Regions from separate parts of the Streptomyces sp. NPDC000878 genome, predicted to be linked through region 2. Evidence: riboswitches for the same ligand, from Rfam matches in the RefSeq annotation. Region 2 holds a riboswitch; the other holds the start of a gene.
The links. Region 2 has a riboswitch for glycine ahead of gcvT (glycine cleavage system aminomethyltransferase GcvT). Riboswitches for the same ligand answer to the same signal wherever they lie in the genome.
Positions count from the first base shown of each region.

Region 1: another riboswitch for glycine. It lies ahead of gcvP (aminomethyl-transferring glycine dehydrogenase); the one in region 2 lies ahead of gcvT (glycine cleavage system aminomethyltransferase GcvT).

Region 1 is NZ_JBSFMT010000114.1:7,459-16,219, reverse strand. Features, by position in the region: gene ACWDR4_RS47145 (glutamate--cysteine ligase) at 1-278, opposite strand, end outside; gene ACWDR4_RS47140 (hypothetical protein) at 854-1,438, shown strand; gene ACWDR4_RS47135 (DUF5999 family protein) at 1,813-2,019, shown strand; gene gcvP (aminomethyl-transferring glycine dehydrogenase) at 2,143-5,028, opposite strand; glycine riboswitch at 5,209-5,302, opposite strand; gene ACWDR4_RS47125 (PRC-barrel domain-containing protein) at 5,419-5,790, shown strand; gene ACWDR4_RS47120 (DNA polymerase IV) at 5,712-7,157, opposite strand; gene ACWDR4_RS47115 (MerR family transcriptional regulator) at 7,215-7,898, opposite strand; gene ACWDR4_RS47110 (bifunctional nuclease family protein) at 8,183-8,656, opposite strand; gene ftsR (transcriptional regulator FtsR) at 8,743-8,761, opposite strand, start outside.
Region 2 is NZ_JBSFMT010000025.1:61,475-70,235, forward strand. Features, by position in the region: gene gcvH (glycine cleavage system protein GcvH) at 1-154, opposite strand, end outside; gene gcvT (glycine cleavage system aminomethyltransferase GcvT) at 269-1,390, opposite strand; glycine riboswitch at 1,425-1,532, opposite strand; glycine riboswitch at 1,533-1,632, opposite strand; gene ACWDR4_RS22825 (AAA family ATPase) at 1,846-2,532, shown strand; gene ACWDR4_RS22830 (enhanced serine sensitivity protein SseB) at 2,615-3,418, shown strand; gene ACWDR4_RS22835 (enhanced serine sensitivity protein SseB C-terminal domain-containing protein) at 3,606-4,418, shown strand; gene ACWDR4_RS22840 (ABC transporter permease) at 4,823-5,821, shown strand; gene ACWDR4_RS22845 (ABC transporter substrate-binding protein) at 5,878-7,626, shown strand; gene ACWDR4_RS22850 (ABC transporter permease) at 7,695-8,702, shown strand; gene ACWDR4_RS22855 (ABC transporter ATP-binding protein) at 8,699-8,761, shown strand, end outside.

The DNA of each region.
Region 1 (8,761 bases), on a different contig from region 2:
CGGTGGGGGGCGATGTTGACTTCCAGATTGAACATGGCGAGCTCTGTTTGGAAATCTCGGCTCGCGATCCTTTCAAGTACTTGCGCATTCATCATTTTCGGCATGCCGTCGGGCCCGACGAGATTCAGCTCGATCTCCAGGCCCAGGAGATTCTTGGGGCGGTCGAACCGCTTCTCGGCCAGCAGCCGCTCCAGCCCCGTCAGGCACTGCCGGAGCTTGGCGCGGTAGCGCTGGCGATCGGACAGGTCGAACTGCCCCGCCACGACCTTCTCCCCCATCGAAGCGTCCTTCCTCGAATGGGCAGGCCGAAGATCCGGCCACTGATGTCCCGGGTCACGTGGGATGATGCCCACCCAGCGGGATTGATAACGTCCCACGCGCGCCCGTGGCCCGCTACGCTGGCCCATATGACCGGAGGCACATTCGTCCGGCATGGCGCGACAGACTTTGTGCGGACAAACGACTCGACAGTTTCGCGCAGTTGCGAACTCGTGAAAAACGCCGACGACAATTGGCCGACCGCCTCAGGCGCGTATACCGAGGTCACCGCGGTGCGACGGGCCGAGAATCGGTGGAAACACCACGCAACGCCGACCGAATAGACCCTTGTTCTTCACGCGGGAAACGGTTAGACGAAACACAGTCAGAACACGTGTCGTATAAACTCCGCGAACAAGGCAGAGAGTCGGCGCCCAGGTCCTGGGTCCTGCCGTCCAGGTGACGTGCGGCAGGCCGCACCCCCGCCAGCGCATCCGGCCCCCGCCTCTTTGACCCCGAGAGACTTCGAGAGCTGACAGCGCCGTCCGCCCCCGCCCTCGCGCCACCCTGCCTGTCGAATGAGAGGCGTCCCACCATGCCGCTGCATGTCCCCCCGGCTCCCGCGCCAGCACTGCGCACCATCCTCACGGCACTCGGTTCCCCCACCGCGGTCCGCGAGGCACGCACCCCGGCCCTGCGCACCGCCCAGGGACCAGCCACCCCCGAACTCCCCCTGCCCGTGCACGTCCTCGACCGGATCACCCCCGCGGGCACCCCCACCACCCGGCTGACCGGGTGGCGCTTCCTGATCCGCTGCGGCGACCGCGCGGTGGCCGCGGCGGAGACCACACTGACCCCCGACGGCTGGGCCTTCTCGCACTTCTTCGAAGGCCCCTACATCGCCTCCACCGAGCGCGCCCTGCGCCAGGCCGAGACGATGAAGCAGCCCTACCAGGCACGCCTGCTGTCCGTCCCCGAGCTGTACATGCTGACGCTCTGGCTGCACGGCGACATCACCGCCGACGCGGCCGAGGGCCACCCCGCCGCGACCGACCTGCTCGTCCCGCTGGCGCCGGCCCCGCCCGGCATCGCCGCCCACCGTCCGCACCGGGTCGCCGAACTGCTCCCGGTCCTGACCCATCGGGTGACTCCGGCCCCGCTGCTGAGTTCTCCCGCCTGAACGCACACGGCACGGCACTCTCCGTATTCCCGCGTACCCCGCCGCCGAATTCCCGGCAGCGGGGTACGTCGCTCTTTCGCGCGCCAATACGCTCGTACGAGCCATTAAGGGTTTGCGGCCCGTCCGGACTAGCCCTTTCCGGCCCCCAAGAACCACCCGAACGGACAGCCCAGTTGGGCTGAACCGTCCGCCCGGGTGATGCGTCTTGAACCTGTGAGAAGCGGTGCGGCTAAATACCTGCGGATTGACGCCCGTAGAGCAACACTGGTTTCGAACCGACTTTCCCAACGGGGGCGGCCATGAACAGTGCTTCGAGCCGCAGGACAGACACCACAGCCATCTCACACTCCACGACAGAGCGAAAGATCCCATCAATGTGCCAGCACCAGCCACCGTGCCCGACAGCTCACTCCACCGACCGGGAGTCCGCCCGCCTGACGGCGCACCACCCGGAACAGGGATGGAGCCTGCTGTGCAACGGCGTTCTCCTCTTCGAGGACACCGGTGAGCTACTGCCCGACGGCCAGATCATCGCCCCGCACCGCCCGGCGGGCGCCGGACCGGTGATGACGGCCGCCTGACGGCCGCGCACGAAGGGCAGCCTCCGGACGCCAGGAGCGCCTGCCCGAACAGCAGAACAGACAAAGAGGGGCCGGCCCGCAGACATCCACTGCGAACCGGCCCCGACGTGTGTCCGAGGTCGACTACTCCTCGTAGGCGTCCAGCGGCGGGCAGGAACAGACCAGGTTCCGGTCACCGAAGGCCTGGTCGATCCGGCGCACCGGCGGCCAGTACTTGTCGGCCGCCGAGACCCCGGCCGGGAAGACCGCCTCCTCGCGCGTGTAGGCGTGCGTCCACTCCCCGCCGAGCGCGGCGGCGGTGTGCGGCGCGTTCCGCAGCGGGTTGTCGTCGGCCGGCCACTCGCCCGCGCCGACCTTCTCGATCTCGCCGCGAATGGCGATCATCGCCGCGCAGAACCGGTCCAGCTCACCCAGGTCCTCGGACTCGGTCGGCTCGATCATCAGCGTCCCGGCCACCGGGAACGACATCGTCGGCGCGTGGAAGCCGTAGTCGATGAGCCGCTTGGCGATGTCGTCGACGCTCACGCCCGTGGCCTTGCTGATCGGCCGCAGATCGATGATGCACTCGTGCGCGACGAGCCCGCCGGGCCCGGTGTAGAGCACCGGGTAGTGCGGCTCCAGCCGCTTGGCGATGTAGTTGGCGCTCAGCACGGCCACCTGCGTGGCCCGCTTGAGCCCCTCGCCGCCCATCAGCCGGACGTACGCCCACGAGATCGGCAGAATGCCCGCCGAACCCCAGGGCGCCGCCGAGATCGGCCCCACACCCGTCTCGGGCCCGGCCGCGGGCTGCAGGGGGTGGTTGGGGAGATACGGCGCAAGGTGCTCCCGAACACCCACCGGCCCGACTCCGGGACCGCCGCCCCCGTGCGGAATGCAGAACGTCTTGTGCAGATTGAGATGCGAGACATCCCCGCCGAAGTGCCCCGGCTTGGCCAGCCCCACCAGCGCGTTGAGGTTGGCCCCGTCGACGTACACCTGCCCGCCGGCCTCGTGCACCTGCGCGCAGATGTCGGCGACATGCTCCTCGAACACCCCGTGCGTGGACGGGTACGTGATCATCAGCACCGACAGCTCGTCGCGGTACTGCTCGATCTTCGCCCGCAGATCCTCGACGTCGATCTCACCGTCCCCGGCGGTCTTCACGACGACGACCTTCATCCCGGCCATGACGGCACTGGCCGCGTTGGTCCCGTGCGCGGACGACGGAATCAGACAGACCGTCCGCTGCTCGTCCCCGTTGGCGCGGTGGTATCCGCGTACGGCGAGCAACCCGGCCAGCTCGCCCTGCGAACCGGCGTTCGGCTGGAGCGACACCTTGTCGTACCCGGTGACCTCGGCGAGCCGCTCCTCCAGCTCACGGATGAGCGTCAGATAACCCTGCGCCTGCTCGGCGGGCGCGAAGGGGTGCAGCTGGCCGAACTCGGGCCAGGTGACCGGCTCCATCTCGGTGGTCGCGTTGAGCTTCATGGTGCAGGAGCCCAGCGGGATCATGCCCCGGTCGAGCGCGTAGTCACGGTCGGCGAGCCGACGCAGGTAGCGCAGCATCGCGGTCTCGGAGCGGTACTGGTGGAAGACGGGGTGCGTGAGCACGTCGTCGGTACGCAGCAGCGCGCCCGGCAGCGTGTCCTCGGCACCCGCGTCGAGCGCCTCGATGTCGCCCTCGACCCCGAACGCGGTCCATACGGCGCCCAGGTGAGCCCGCGTGGTGGTCTCGTCGCAGGAGACCGACAGCAGGTCGGCGTCGACGAGGTGCACATTGACCCCGTGCTCACGCGCCGCTGCGGCGACCTCGCCGGCCTTCCCGGGCACCCGCACGGTCACCGTGTCGAAGTAGGCCCCGTGGACGACCTCGACACCGCCCGCCGTCAGCCCCGCGGCGAGGATCGTGGCGTACCGGTGGGTGCGCCGGGCGATGGTCCGCAGCCCCTCGGGCCCGTGGTGGACGGCGTACATGCCGGCCATCACGGCCAGCAGCACCTGCGCCGTACAGATGTTGCTGGTGGCCTTCTCCCGGCGGATGTGCTGCTCCCGCGTCTGAAGAGCGAGCCGGTACGCCCTGTGCCCGTCCGCGTCCACGGAGACACCCACGAGCCGCCCGGGCAGACTGCGCGCGAACTGCTCACGTACGGCCATGTATCCGGCGTGCGGCCCGCCGAAGCCCATCGGCACGCCGAACCGCTGGGTCGTCCCGACCGCGATGTCCGCGCCGAGCTCACCGGGCGAGGTGAGCAGCGTCAGGGCCAGCAGATCGGCGGCGACGGTGACGACGGCACCGAGCCCGTGCGCCTGCTCGACGACGGGCTTCAGATCCCGTACGGCACCGGAAGCACCCGGGTACTGAAGCAGCACGCCGTTGATCTCACGCCCGGCGATGTCGTCCGGAATACCGGCGCTCAGGTCGGCAACGACGACCTCGACACCGACCGGCTCGGCCCGCGTCTGAATGACCGCGATGGTCTGCGGCAGGGCGTCCGCGTCGACGAGGAAGAGCCCCTTCTTGTTCTTGCCCATGCGCCGCGACAACGCCATCGCCTCGGCGGCGGCGGTGCCCTCGTCGAGCAGCGAGGCACCCGAGGTGGGCAGCCCGGTGAGGTCGGCGACCATGGTCTGGAAGTTCAGCAGCGCTTCGAGGCGCCCCTGCGAGATCTCCGGCTGGTACGGCGTGTACGCGGTGTACCAGGCCGGGTTCTCCATCACGTTCCGCAGGATCACGGGCGGGGTGAAGGTCCCGTAGTACCCGAGCCCGATCATGGACCCCAGCACCTGGTTCCGGTCGGCCAGCGACCGCAGCTCGGCCAGCACCTCGGCCTCGGTACGGGCGCCCGGCAGGTCCAGCGCGTCGGCGTTCCTGATCACATCCGGGACCGCTGCGGCCGTCAGCTCGTCGAGCGAGCCGTATCCGACCTGCGCGAGCATCTTGGCCCGGTCCTCGCGATCAGGCCCGATGTGGCGCCGCTCGAAGGGCGTGCCCTGTTCGAGTACGGCGAGCGAAGTGCGGTGGACGGTCATGACGGAGGCCTCCTGGTCGTCTGCGACCTTCGAGGGGCACCACGGCACGGGTGCCCGAACGGCCTCCCCCTCTGTCATCTCGACCTGAGAGCTTCACCGGGCTGCCAACGCGCTGACGTCCCGGTTTTCACCGTCGGTGAGAGCGGAGACCATGAACTCCGCCCTGCTTTCCAGAGTGACCTCGTCCGTGCGGTACAGGGGCCTGAGAGATTCCGGGGAGGAGTTGCTCCTTCGGCGCCTCCGAGGTTCCGGAGGACTCTCCCGCACAGGGTCAGCAGCCACTGGCCAGCCTATCAGCGGCTCCACGCACACACCTTCGAGTGGCCACCTTCTCCGAAGTGCTCTTTTGTAGTGCTTACGGATGAGTTGCGACCATACGGAGGGCCCGCCGTGCAGACCGACATCGATCCGCGCCACCTGATCGGCCGCAAGGCCTTCGACCGCAACGGCACCAAGATCGGCACGATCGACGAGGTCTACCTCGACGACGCGACGGGCGTGCCGGAGTGGGCAGCCATACGGACAGGGCTGTTCAGCAGGGACGCCTTCGTACCCCTTGAACCCAGCGAACTGATCGACGGCACGCTGCGCGTCCCCTTCGAGCGGGCCCTGATCAAGGACGCCCCCGACTTCGGCGTGGGCCGCCATCTCTCCCCGGAACAGGAACTCCAGCTCTACCACCACTACGGTCTCGACTTGGCGCCCCCTCCTCCGTTCCCGGACCACGACTTCGGCAAGCTGGCGGGCTCGGACGACTCCTGATCGGGCCCGACACCCTCGGGTCTTCGGGGCCCGGTGGAAACCAACGGCAGCGGATCCGCCGGCTCCAGCGCGGGATCGTCGGTACGGAACGTCCGCACCCGCCCCGGCTGCTCCGCCTCCGGCGTCTCGAACCGCACGGTCACCCGCCCCAGCCCGCTCCCCTGCACCCACCCGTGCCCGAAGTCGCCATGCCGTACGTCGTGCCCCGTGGTCCAGTGCCGCTCGGCAGGCGCCTCCTGGTCCTCCACGGCCTCGTGCTCCGCCTCCTCCACCAGCTCAAGGGCCGCCAGCTCCCCGGCGGCCTGGGCGAACAGATCCTCCTGCGTGAAGTCGGCGAGGCCGCTCACCCCGACCCCGAGCAGTCGCACGCCACCTGTCGTGTCCACCGACTCCAGTAGCCGGGCCGCCGCCTCCCGCACCACCCCGGGGTCGTCCGTGGGCCCCCGGAGGGTCTCGGACCGGGTCAGCGTGGAGAAGTCGTACCGCCGCACCTTCAGGACGATGGTCCGCCCGGACAGCCCGGCACCGCGCAGCCGCCGCACACACCGGTCCGCGAGCCGCTGCACTTCCGTCCCCACCCGGACCCGGTCGTGGATGTCCACGTCGTACGTGTCCTCGACCGACACGGACTTGGTCTCCCGCTCGGCCACCACGGGCCGCTCGTCGTGCGCCAGCGCCATCGCGTACAGCCCGTGCCCGTGGGCCTTCCCCAGCAGCCGTACGAGTTCGTCCTCGCCCGCCTCGGCCAGCTCGTCGACCGTACTGATCCCGGCCCGCCGCAGATGGTCGCCCGTCGTCGGCCCGACCCCGGGCAGGATCCGCACCGACATGGGACCGAGCAGCGCCCGCTCGGTCCCGGGCTCGATCAGCACCAGCCCGTCCGGCTTGGCCTGCTCCGAGGCGATCTTCGCGAGCATCTTGGAGGCGGCGAGGCCCACCGACCCGGTGAGTCCCGTGACGGCCCGTATGTCAGTGCGCAGCTTCGCCCCCGCCAGCCGCGCCGACGCCTCGTCCCAGGCCGCTTCCCCGGCCTCCAGATCCACGAACGCCTCGTCCAGGCTGAGCGGCTCCACCAGCGGTGACAGCGCCCGCAGCAGCGCCATGACCTGCTCGCTGATCGACCGGTAGAACCCGAACCTCGGCACGAGATACGCGGCGTTCGGCGCGAGTCGCCGCGCCTGGGCCATTGGCATCGCGGAGTGGACCCCGAACACCCGCGCCTCGTACGAACAGGTCGCGACCACCCCGCGCGGCCCCAGCCCGCCCACGACCACGGCCTTCCCGCGCAGACTCGGCTTGGACGCCTGCTCCGCCGAGGCGAAGAAGGCATCCATGTCGAGATGCAGGATCGTGGGCGCGTTTCTCACATGTCCGATGCTGCCCTACGCCACTGACAATGCCCCGGAACACCGAGGCAGGGGCGGTCAGACCGCCCGGTTGCGCCGCCGCGCCAACTCGTCCGCGGGGTTGTGCCCGACAAGCGTCTCGCCGGTGTCGACGCGCTCCCCATGCAGCTGCGAGAGAGCGCTTTCCACGTCCCGCCACACCACACCGACGGCGATACCGAAGATGCCCTGCCCGCCCTGGAGCAGCGCGTGCACCTCGTCGGGGGAAGTGCACTCGTAGACGGTCGCGCCGTCGCTCATCAGCGTCAGGCGCTCCAGATCCCGGAACTCGCACGCCCTCAGGTGCTGGACCGCCGTACGGATGTTCTGCAACGAGACACCGGTGTCGAGAAAGCGCTTCACGATCTTCAGGACGACAACGTCCCGGAAGCTGTAGAGCCGCTGCGTCCCCGACCCATGAGCGGGCCGCACACTCGGCTCGACCAGCCCGGTGCGCGCCCAGTAGTCCAACTGGCGGTAAGTGATGCCGGCCGCCGCACACGCCGTCGGACCGCGGTAGCCGATCTCCTCGGACGCCATGGATGTCGCCCCTCCGCCGCCTGCTACAGCCGTCGGCCGCGGCGGAACGTGATCGGCCGCGCTGCCGTGATGGGGGTCCCCCCAGCTCGAGCGTAGCCGAGAGCCTGGGGGAGGGTACGGGCCGCTCTCCCCCAGACCGCGTCCGGGGGCACCCCCAGCCGTACCGTCGCCGCTGCTTCTCACGCCGACCTCCGTCCTTGACCTGCCTTCTCGACGGTAGGCAGTCACCAGGGGCGCGTCAACGATCGCCACACTCGGCACGCCGAGTGATAATCACCCTAGGAGTGGTTTCCCGCACCCCACCGCGGGGAAAGGCTAGCCGAATGCGCTCCGCAAGGGCCGCACGACGCTCTCACACGCCGCTGGCAATTGCCATCATCCGTGACGTCGCCGGGCAAAAGGACAGGCTCCACCGACCACCAGGTCCGTGGAGCCGCCCGAGCCTCGTCAGCCGTCGCCGTCAGGGCTCACTGACTGTTGGTCCCGAAGTCCTCGGGAGAGATCTGGTCGAGGAACTCGCGGAACTTCTCCACCTCGTCCTCCTGCTCGTCCGGGATCGCGATCCCGGCGTCGTCGAGCACTCCGTCGCTGCCGTAGATCGGCGTCCCGGTGCGCAGCGCCAGCGCTATGGCGTCGGACGGGCGGGCACTCACTTCAACCCCACTGGCGAACACCAGCTCCGCGTAGAAGACACCCTCGCGCAGGTCCGTGATGCGCACTTCGGTGAGCTCCTGGCCGACGGCCTCCAGCACGTCCTTGAACAGGTCGTGCGTCAGCGGTCGTGCGGGGGCCATGCCCTGCTGGGCGAAGGCGATCGCCGTCGCCTCCCCCGGTCCGATCCAGATGGGGAGGTAGCGGTCGCCTCCCACTTCCCGCAGAAGCACGATCGGTTGGTTGGAGGGCATTTCGACCCGGACACCTACGACATCGAGCTCGTTCACACAGCAACCCTAGGCCGTGCCCGGGACGTTTGGGTAGTCGGGCACGGAACGGGTGGCCGATCCGCCCTCCGGCTTGCCCTTTCCGCTCAGGGCTGCCGCACTCCC
Region 2 (8,761 bases):
TCACCGTGGCACCTACCTCGGGAAGCTGGACGTACACGACATCGCCGAGCGCGTTGGCCGCGTGCTCGGTGATACCGACCGTCGAGACGCCGTCCTCGGCGCCCGACAGCCACTCGTGCTCCTTGCTGTAGCGCAGCTGCTGGGGGTTGCTCATGGCCTGAATTCTCCTGTATGCGGGGGACTGGTCATGCATGGGGTACTACAGGGGCTGTCCATGAGCGGTCAGGACACGGCCTGCTCATGACGACGGAGCGACAAAAAACCCGGCTTACTTCTGACGCTTGTAGAACGGCAGCGCCACGACCTCGTACGGCTCGTGGCTGCCCCGGATGTCCACGCCCACGCCCGCTGTGCCCGGCGCCGCGTGCGTGGCGTCGACGTACGCCATCGCGATCGGCTTGCCGAGGGTGGGGGAGGGGGCGCCCGAGGTGACCTCGCCGATCACCCGGCCGTCGGCGACGACCTCGTACCCCGCGCGTGGGACGCGACGGCCCTCTGCGACCAGGCCGACGAGGACCCGCGGCGGCTCGTACGAGGCGCGCTCGGCGGCCTCGCGCAGAGCCGCGCGGCCCACGAAGTCGCCCGCCTTCTCGAACTTGACGACCCGGCCGAGCCCGGCGTCGAAGGGGGTCAGGGAGGTCGTCAGCTCGTGCCCGTACAGCGGCATGCCCGCCTCCAGGCGGAGCGTGTCCCGGCAGGACAGACCGCAGGGGACGAGCCCGACGGGCGCACCCGCGTCGGTCAGCGCCTGCCACACCTTCTCGGCGTCGCCCGGCGACACGAACAGCTCGAAGCCGTCCTCGCCGGTGTATCCGGTGCGCGCGATGAGGGCGGGGACACCGGCGACCGTGCCGGGCAGGCCCGCGTAGTACTTCAGGCCGTCGAGATCGGCGTCGGTGAGGGAGGCGAGGATGCCGGGGGACTCCGGGCCCTGCACGGCGATCAGCGCGTAGGCGTCCCGGTCGTCGCGGACCACCGCGTCGAAGCTGTCGGACCGCTCCAGCAGAGCATCGAGCACGATCTGCGCGTTGCCGGCGTTGGCCACCACCAGGTATTCGGTCTCGGCCAGGCGGTAGACGATCAGGTCGTCCAGGATGCCGCCGTCGGCCCGGCAGATCATGGTGTAGCGGGCGCGGCCGACGGCGACGGACCCGATGTTCCCGACGAGGGCGTAGTCGAGGAGCGCGGCGGCCTCCGGCCCCGTCACGGTGATCTCGCCCATGTGGGAGAGGTCGAAGAGACCGGCCCGGGTACGCACCGCGACATGCTCGTCGCGCTCGGAGCCGTACCGCAGGGGCATGTCCCAGCCGGCGAAGTCGGTCATCGTCGCGCCGAGCGCGCGATGCAGGGCATCGAGCGCGGTCGTACGCGGAACGGGGCTACTGCTCATCGGTTGTGCTCCCAGGGCATGACGGCGAGGTCGTTCCTCCCCATCTGTCATCGGAACCTGAGAGGTTCGCCATGAAGGACATGGCTTGCACCGTGGGTGGAGCCGCTGGTCACAGGACCGGCAGCCCGCTTTTCAGATGTGCCTCGCCCGCGCGGTACGGGGCCTGAGAGATTCAAGGGAGGGACTTGCTCCTTCGGCGCCCGGCCACCCGTAGGTGTCCGGAACTCTCCCGCGCGGATTCAAGCGGCCGGTATGCAGTTGGCGGGCACATCATCGCACGCATTCCTTCGGCACGGCAGGGGGACCCTTCACAGAGGAGGCACAGTCATGCCACAGGCGCACATATGGCCCTGTAGCAGGCCTGTTGCAGTAAGCGGACCCAAACGAGAGACACCGCGTATTACCTTCTCTTTACACTCGACGGGGACGGTACTTCCCGACCCCATGGGAGGACGATCACGGTGAACAGGACCACGGCGTACGCGACGACCTCAGCCCTCGCACTGACCGACGCGCTGCCCGCGCAGCCGGCCGCCCCCGCCCGGGAGGCCTGCGCCCCGCGCCCGGCACCCGTGATCCGCGATCTGCGGGAGCGCTCGGGCCACAGCCCGCACGGCCTCACCTTCGGCGCCCGCGACCTCGTCGTGGTCACCGGCCTGCCAGGCAGCGGCAAGTCCACGCTGATGCGCCGGGCGGTGCGCGGCCCCGGCATCGACTCCCAGAACACCCGCGACCGCTGGGACGCCCGTACGCCCGCCTTCCTCCCCTACGCCGTCTACCGCCCCCTCGTCCGCCTCGCCCACTACGCCGGACTGCGCCGCGCCCTGCGCTCCGGCGCCGGGGTCGTCGTGCACGACTGCGGTACGCAGGCCTGGGTGCGCGGCTGGCTGGCCCGCGAGGCCCGCCGCCGGGGCGGCACCCTCCACCTGCTCCTCCTCGACGTCACCCCCGGCGAGGCCCTGGAGGGCCAGCGCGAGCGCGGCCGGGGCGTCTCGCGGTACGCGTTCCTGCGCCACCGCCAGGCCGCCTCGCGGCTGCTGCGCTCGGTGGAGAAGGGGAACCTGCCGGAGGGCTGCGGCTCGGCGGTCCTGATCGACCGGGACGCGGCGGACACCCTGCGCAGGATCGACTTCGCGGACTGACCGACGTCGTCGCCGGGGCCGGTTAGGGTTTTGCCCATTAAGGGACTCAAGGCAGCGGTTCACAGCAGGCGGTAGGCAGCAGATGGACATCCCGGCGGACTTCCCCCCGGACTTTCCCGGGGGTTTCCCCGCACAGGCGCACCCCCACTCGCACGGCGGGTGGCCCGGCAACGAGCTGGAGGAGGTGCTCTCGGCGTCCCTCGGCGTCCCCGGCGCGGGCGCCCGGATCGTCGAGGTCCTCGGCCGCAGCTTCGTCTGGGTCCCCCTCCCGTCCGGCGGCGGCCCCCACTCCGGCCCCCTCGACCTGCCCACGATGGACATCGGAGGCCAGGCGTACGTACCGGTCTTCAGCTCGGAGGAACAGTTCCGGCAGGTCGTCGGCGGCCACATGGCGTACACCGTGGCCCCCGCCGTCGAGTTCGCCCGGGGCCTCCCGCCCCAGGTCGGCATCGCCATGAACCCGGACGGCGTGGTCGGCGTCCCGCTGCCCCCGCCGGCCGTCGCCGAACTCTGCCGCTCCGGCCGCACCGTCCTCGACGGCGCCGCCGGCGGCGGACGGGTCCGCCTCTACGAGCCCGACTGGCAGGAGGACCCGGTCGACTTCCTCACCGCCACGGCAGCGGAGTTCGCCGGCACGGGCGTCGTCCGCACGGCCCGCCGCTGCCTCGCGACCATCGAGACGTCCGCCCCCGTCATGTTCATCGGCGTCGAACTCTCCCCCTGGGACCCGGTGGCCCGCACCATCCCCATGGACGCGGTAGGAAGAGCCCTGGGCCAAGTGGGCTCCCCCTGGCCGGTGAACCTCCTCTTCCTGGACGCGGCCCAGGACCCGGTGACCGACTGGCTGAGGGAGCGAGTCCGCCCCTTCTATCAGCACGGTTACTGATGAACTTGCCCCAGGGGCAACCCCCTAGGGGCGCGGGGAACTGCGCGACCAGCCACGATGGTCCGCAGCCGCCGAAAATCAGCAAGTCACGAGTTCTTGGGCGCCTTCCACAGACCGTGTCTGTCAGCGGCGCCGATTAAGCTAAGAAACGCACAACTCGGTAGGGGTAAACGAAGGGGCGGTAATGGTGAGCGCGTCGGGCACGGCCGCGGCCGGTCAGGTCGAGCACATGCTGCGCCAAGTCACGCCCGGGCGCTACGACGCCTACGAGGCACTCCTGCGCGCCCTCGCGACCCCGTCCTCCGGCCAGATCTGGATGCTGCTCTGGCACGGCCAGGCCGGCTCCCCGGACGCCCAGTACGGAAACATGCAGGTCGAGGGGTACGGCTACGCCCCCTGCGTGACCTCCGCCCAGGAGCTGTCGGTCAGCGGCTGGAACAGGTCGTACGAGGTGGTCGACGGCCTCGACGTGGCCCGCACCCTCTACCCGGACCAGTACGGCCTCTGGCTCAACCCGCACTCCCCGGGCGGCGGCGTCGGCATCCCCTGGCTCGATCTGCGCCGCATCGCGGCGGGCCTGGAACGCCAGCCCGCAGGGCCTCTGCGCCTCGCCGAACCCGGCATCGAGATCCCGCAGTTCTACGCCCTCCTCTCGCAGAACGCCCACCGCACCCCGGCGGTCCGCTCGCTGCGCCGCGCCTGGGTGCAGCCGGCGCTCGGGGCGCCGTATCTCGCCATCGGCCTCGATGTGTACGACACCTCGCCACCGGCCGTGGACTCGGTGCGCGCGATGATGCAGCAGTCGATAGGGGCGGTCCCCGACGGGCTGCCGGTGTCGACGGTCGCGATGTCGGACGAGCAGGATCCGGTCGTGATGTGGCTCCGCGCGAACGCCCGCCCGTTCTACGACCGCGAGGCCCACGCGATCGCCGCCCCGCCCCAGGCGCCCCAGGCTCCGGCCGCGGGGTACGGGTATCCGCCCGCCCGCGGTCGTTACTGAGCGGATCATCACGCGGACGGCCGAACCCGCGCGCCACGGTCTTCGCGCGTAGATCGCGGCGGATCGTCGCGATAGTATCCATATGCCCTTTCTGTCTCAACTGCCCCGCGTCCGGCGGCCGTTACCCGCTGTTCGGATAACGGAATCCCCAGGACAGCATCACGGTTGCGCATACTTTCGCCGACAGACCTTCCGCGTGATCGCCGAATCGCTGAAGACTCGCCTGTCAGACGATGGGGGCGTCGGTCCGAGTGGCCGACAGCGCATGGTTAAGTCGACTAATCAGCACAGACTGTCAAGCAGGACAAGCAAGATCGGCCGGTACACCGGCGAGCAAGTGAATCAAGCCGCGGACACGCGGCAGGCGTAGGCCGGTCACCACCGGCGAGAGGGGTCGGGTCACTGTGACCGCACCGATCGAGACCACCGCAGCGGCAGCCGAGGCACAGCCGGAGGCTGTGCTCGCCGGTGCCGGTAAGGGGCAGATCGAGGGCCGTTCCCTGGGGCAGATCGCCTGGTCCCGCTTCAAGCGGGACAAGGTGGCGGTCGCCGGCGGTGTGATCGTCATCCTGCTGGTGCTGATCGCGATCCTCTCGCGGCCCATCCAGGCGCTGTTCGGCCTCGACCCCAACGCCTTCAACCAGGACCTGATCGACCCCAACACCTCCCTCCCCAAGAGTGACTTCGGCGGCATGAGCTGGGACCACCCGCTCGGTGTCGAACCGAAGTTCGGGCGCGACATCGCCACCCGCATCCTGGAGGGCTCCTGGGTCTCGCTGGTCGTCGCGTTCGGCGCCACGATCCTGTCCAACGTGATCGGCACGATCCTCGGCGTCGTCGCCGGCTACTACGGCGGCCGGGTCGACACGATCATCAGCCGGCTGATGGACACCTTCCTCGCCTTCCCCCTGCTGCTCTTCGCCATCGCCATCTCCGCCACGCTCCAGGGCGGCGCGTTCGGCCTCGAAGGGCTGCCGCTCCACATCAGCGTGCTGATCTTCGTCATCGGCTTCTTCAACTGGCCCTACCTGGGACGCATTGTCCGCGGCCAGACGCTGGCCCTGCGTGAGCGCGAGTTCGTGGACGCCTCCCGGGGCATGGGCGCCAAGGGGCCGTACATCCTCTTCCGGGAGCTGCTGCCGAACCTGGTCGGCCCGATCATCGTCTACTCGACGCTGCTCATCCCGACCAACATCCTCTTCGAGGCCTCCCTCAGCTTCCTCGGCGTCGGCATCCAGCCCCCGCAGGCTTCCTGGGGCGGAATGCTCAACCAGGCGGTCGTCTACTACCAGGTCGACCCGCAGTTCATGATCGTGCCCGGCCTTGCCATCTTCGTGACCGTCCTGGCGTTCAACCTGCTCGGCGACGGTCTCCGGGACGCTCTCGACCCGCGCAGCCGCTGATGCGGCCGCAACGGGAGTTCAGCAAGTTTCCAACAATGGAGGAGAAGCAGACCATCATGCGAAGGTCAGGGCTGGCCGCGGTTGCGGCAATCGGAACTGTGAGCCTGCTGCTCGCAGGCTGCAGCAAAGCCGAAGACGATTCGACGGACGGCACCAAGGCGGCTGGGGCCAACGCAGCGACCAAGGACGTCGTCAACGCCTCCACCCAGAAGGGGGGCACGGTCACCTACGAGTACTCCGATGTCCCGGACTCCTTCGACCCCGGCAACACGTACTACGCGTACATGTACAACTTCAGCAGGCTGTACGCCCGCCCGCTGATGACCTTCAAGCCCGCTGCGGGCGACAAGGGCAACGAGCTGGTCCCGGACCTCGCCGCGAGCGCCGGTGTGCCGAGCGACGGCGGCAAGACCTGGACGTACAAGCTCCGTTCGGGGCTGAAGTACCAGGACGGCACCGCGATCACCTCGAAGGACGTCAAGTACGCCGTCGAGCGCTCCAACTTCGCGCGTGACGTGCTCTCCCTCGGCCCGAACTACTTCCAGCAGTTCCTGGAGGGCGGCGACAAGTACAAGGGTCCGTACAAGGACAAGAGCGCCGAGGGTCTGGCGTCCATCGAGACGCCGGACGACACCACGATCGCGTTCAAGCTCAACCGGCCCTTCCAGGAGTTCGACTACCTGGTCGCGACGCCGCAGACGGCTCCGGTGCCCCAGGCCAAGGACAAGGGCATCGACTACGTCAAGAGCATCGTGTCCTCGGGCTCGTACCAGTTCCAGAGCTACGACGAGGGCAAGCAGGTCGTCCTCGTCCGCAACAAGAACTGGGACGCCGCGACCGACCCGCTGCGCAAGCAGTACCCGGACAAGATCGTGGTCAACCTGAAGGTCAACGCGGAGACCATCGACCAGGACGTCCAGGCCGGCAACGCGATCGACCTGGGTGGTACGGGTGTCCAGGCCGCGACCCAGGCGGATGTCGTCAACAACGCCGACAAGAAGGCCAGCACCGACAACAGCTACGGTGGCCGTCTCGTCTACCTGGCGATCAACACCAAGCTGAAGCCGTTCGACAACGTCGAGTGCCGCAAGGCCGTGCAGTACGCGATCGACAAGGTCTCGGTGCAGACCGCCGAGGGCGGCCCGATCCGCGGTGACATCGCCACGACCGTCCTCCCGCCGGACATCCCGGGCTACGAGAAGGCGGACGTCTACGCCACCGACGGCAACAAGGGCGACCCGGCCAAGGCCAAGGAGCACCTGACGGCCTGCGGCCAGACCACGATCAACACCAGCATCACCGCGCGCAGCGACCGTCCGGCGGAGATCGACGCGGCCACCGCGATCATCAACTCGCTGAAGGCCGCCGGCATCAACGCCACGATGAAGCAGTTCCCGTCGGGCAAGTACTTCACCGACTACGCGGGTGTCCCGAAGTGGGACGCGGACAACAACGTCGGTCTGATGATGATGCAGTGGGGTTCCGACTGGCCGTCCGGCTACGGCTTCCTGCAGCAGATCCTGCACGGTGACGCCATCGGCGCCTCGGGCAACACCAACCTCTCGCAGTTCGACAACAAGGACGTCAACGAGCTGCTGGAGAAGGCGATCGGCACGGAGGACAAGGCAGCGCGCGACGCCATGTACACCGAGGTCGACAAGAAGACGATGGACGAGGCTGCCCTTGTCCCGCTGACCTACTTCAAGGTCCTGCTGTACCGCCCGGCCAACTTCACCAACCTGGTGTCCACGGCGGCCTTCAGCGGTCAGTACGACTACCTCAACATCGGCACGACCAAGAAGTAGCCCCGGAAGGCAGGTGAAGGCATTGGTGCCCGCGGGCTTCGCAGCCCGCGGGCACCAGGCCGATCCCCGTGATCTCGTACATCCTCCGTCGGACGTTCGCGGCAGTGATCCTGCTGCTGGTCGTCACCGCGGTGACCTTCGCCATCTTCTTCCTGCTGCCACGGTTCGCCGGCCAGACCGCCGACCAGCTGGCCCAGCAGTACATCGGGAAGAGCCCGTCGGCGGCGGACATCGCCGCGGTCAAGAGCAACCTCGGTCTGGACGACCCCCTTTATCTCCAGTACTGGCACTTCATCAAGGGGATCGTGTCCGGTGCCACCTATGACCTGGGGCCCACCACGGTGCACTGCAACGCGCCGTGCTTCGGCTACTCCTTCAAGACCCATGTCGAGGTCTGGCCGCAGCTGACCTCCCGCCTTCCGGTGACGATCTCGCTCGCCGCCGGTGCGGCCGTGATGTGGCTGGTGTCCGGTGTGACGATCGGTGTCATCTCGGCCCTGAAGCCGGGATCGTTCTTCGACCGGTCCTTCATGGGCATCGCCCTCGCCGGTGTCTCGCTGCCCATGTTCTTCACGGGCAACCTGGCACTGCTGCTCTTCACCTATCAGTGGCCGATCTTCGGCAGAACGTACGTTCCCTTCACCGAGAATCCGGCCCAGTGGGCCAACACACTGTTCCCGGCGTGGTGTTCGCTCGCCCTGCTCTACTCCGCCATCTACGCGCGGCTCACCCGCTCGGGGATGCTGGAGACGATGAACGAGGACTTCATCCGCACGGCCCGCGCCAAGGGCCTGCGGGAGCGCAAGGTCGTCGTCCGGCACGGTCTGCGGGCCGCGCTGACACCCATCATCACCGTGTTCGGCATGGACCTCGGCCTGCTGCTCGGCGGCGCGCTGATCACCGAGACGGTGTTCTCGCTGCACGGTGTCGGCGAGTACGCGGTGCAGGGCATCAAGGACAACGACCTGCCGCCGATCCTCGGCGTCACCCTGCTCGCCGCTCTCTTCGTCGTTGTCGCAAATCTTCTGGTGGACCTGCTCTACGCGGCCGCCGACCCGCGGGTGAGGCTCTCGTGACCGAACTGTCCAAGACCGGCGCCGCGGTGGGCGAACCCTCGCCCTCGAACGCGCCCACC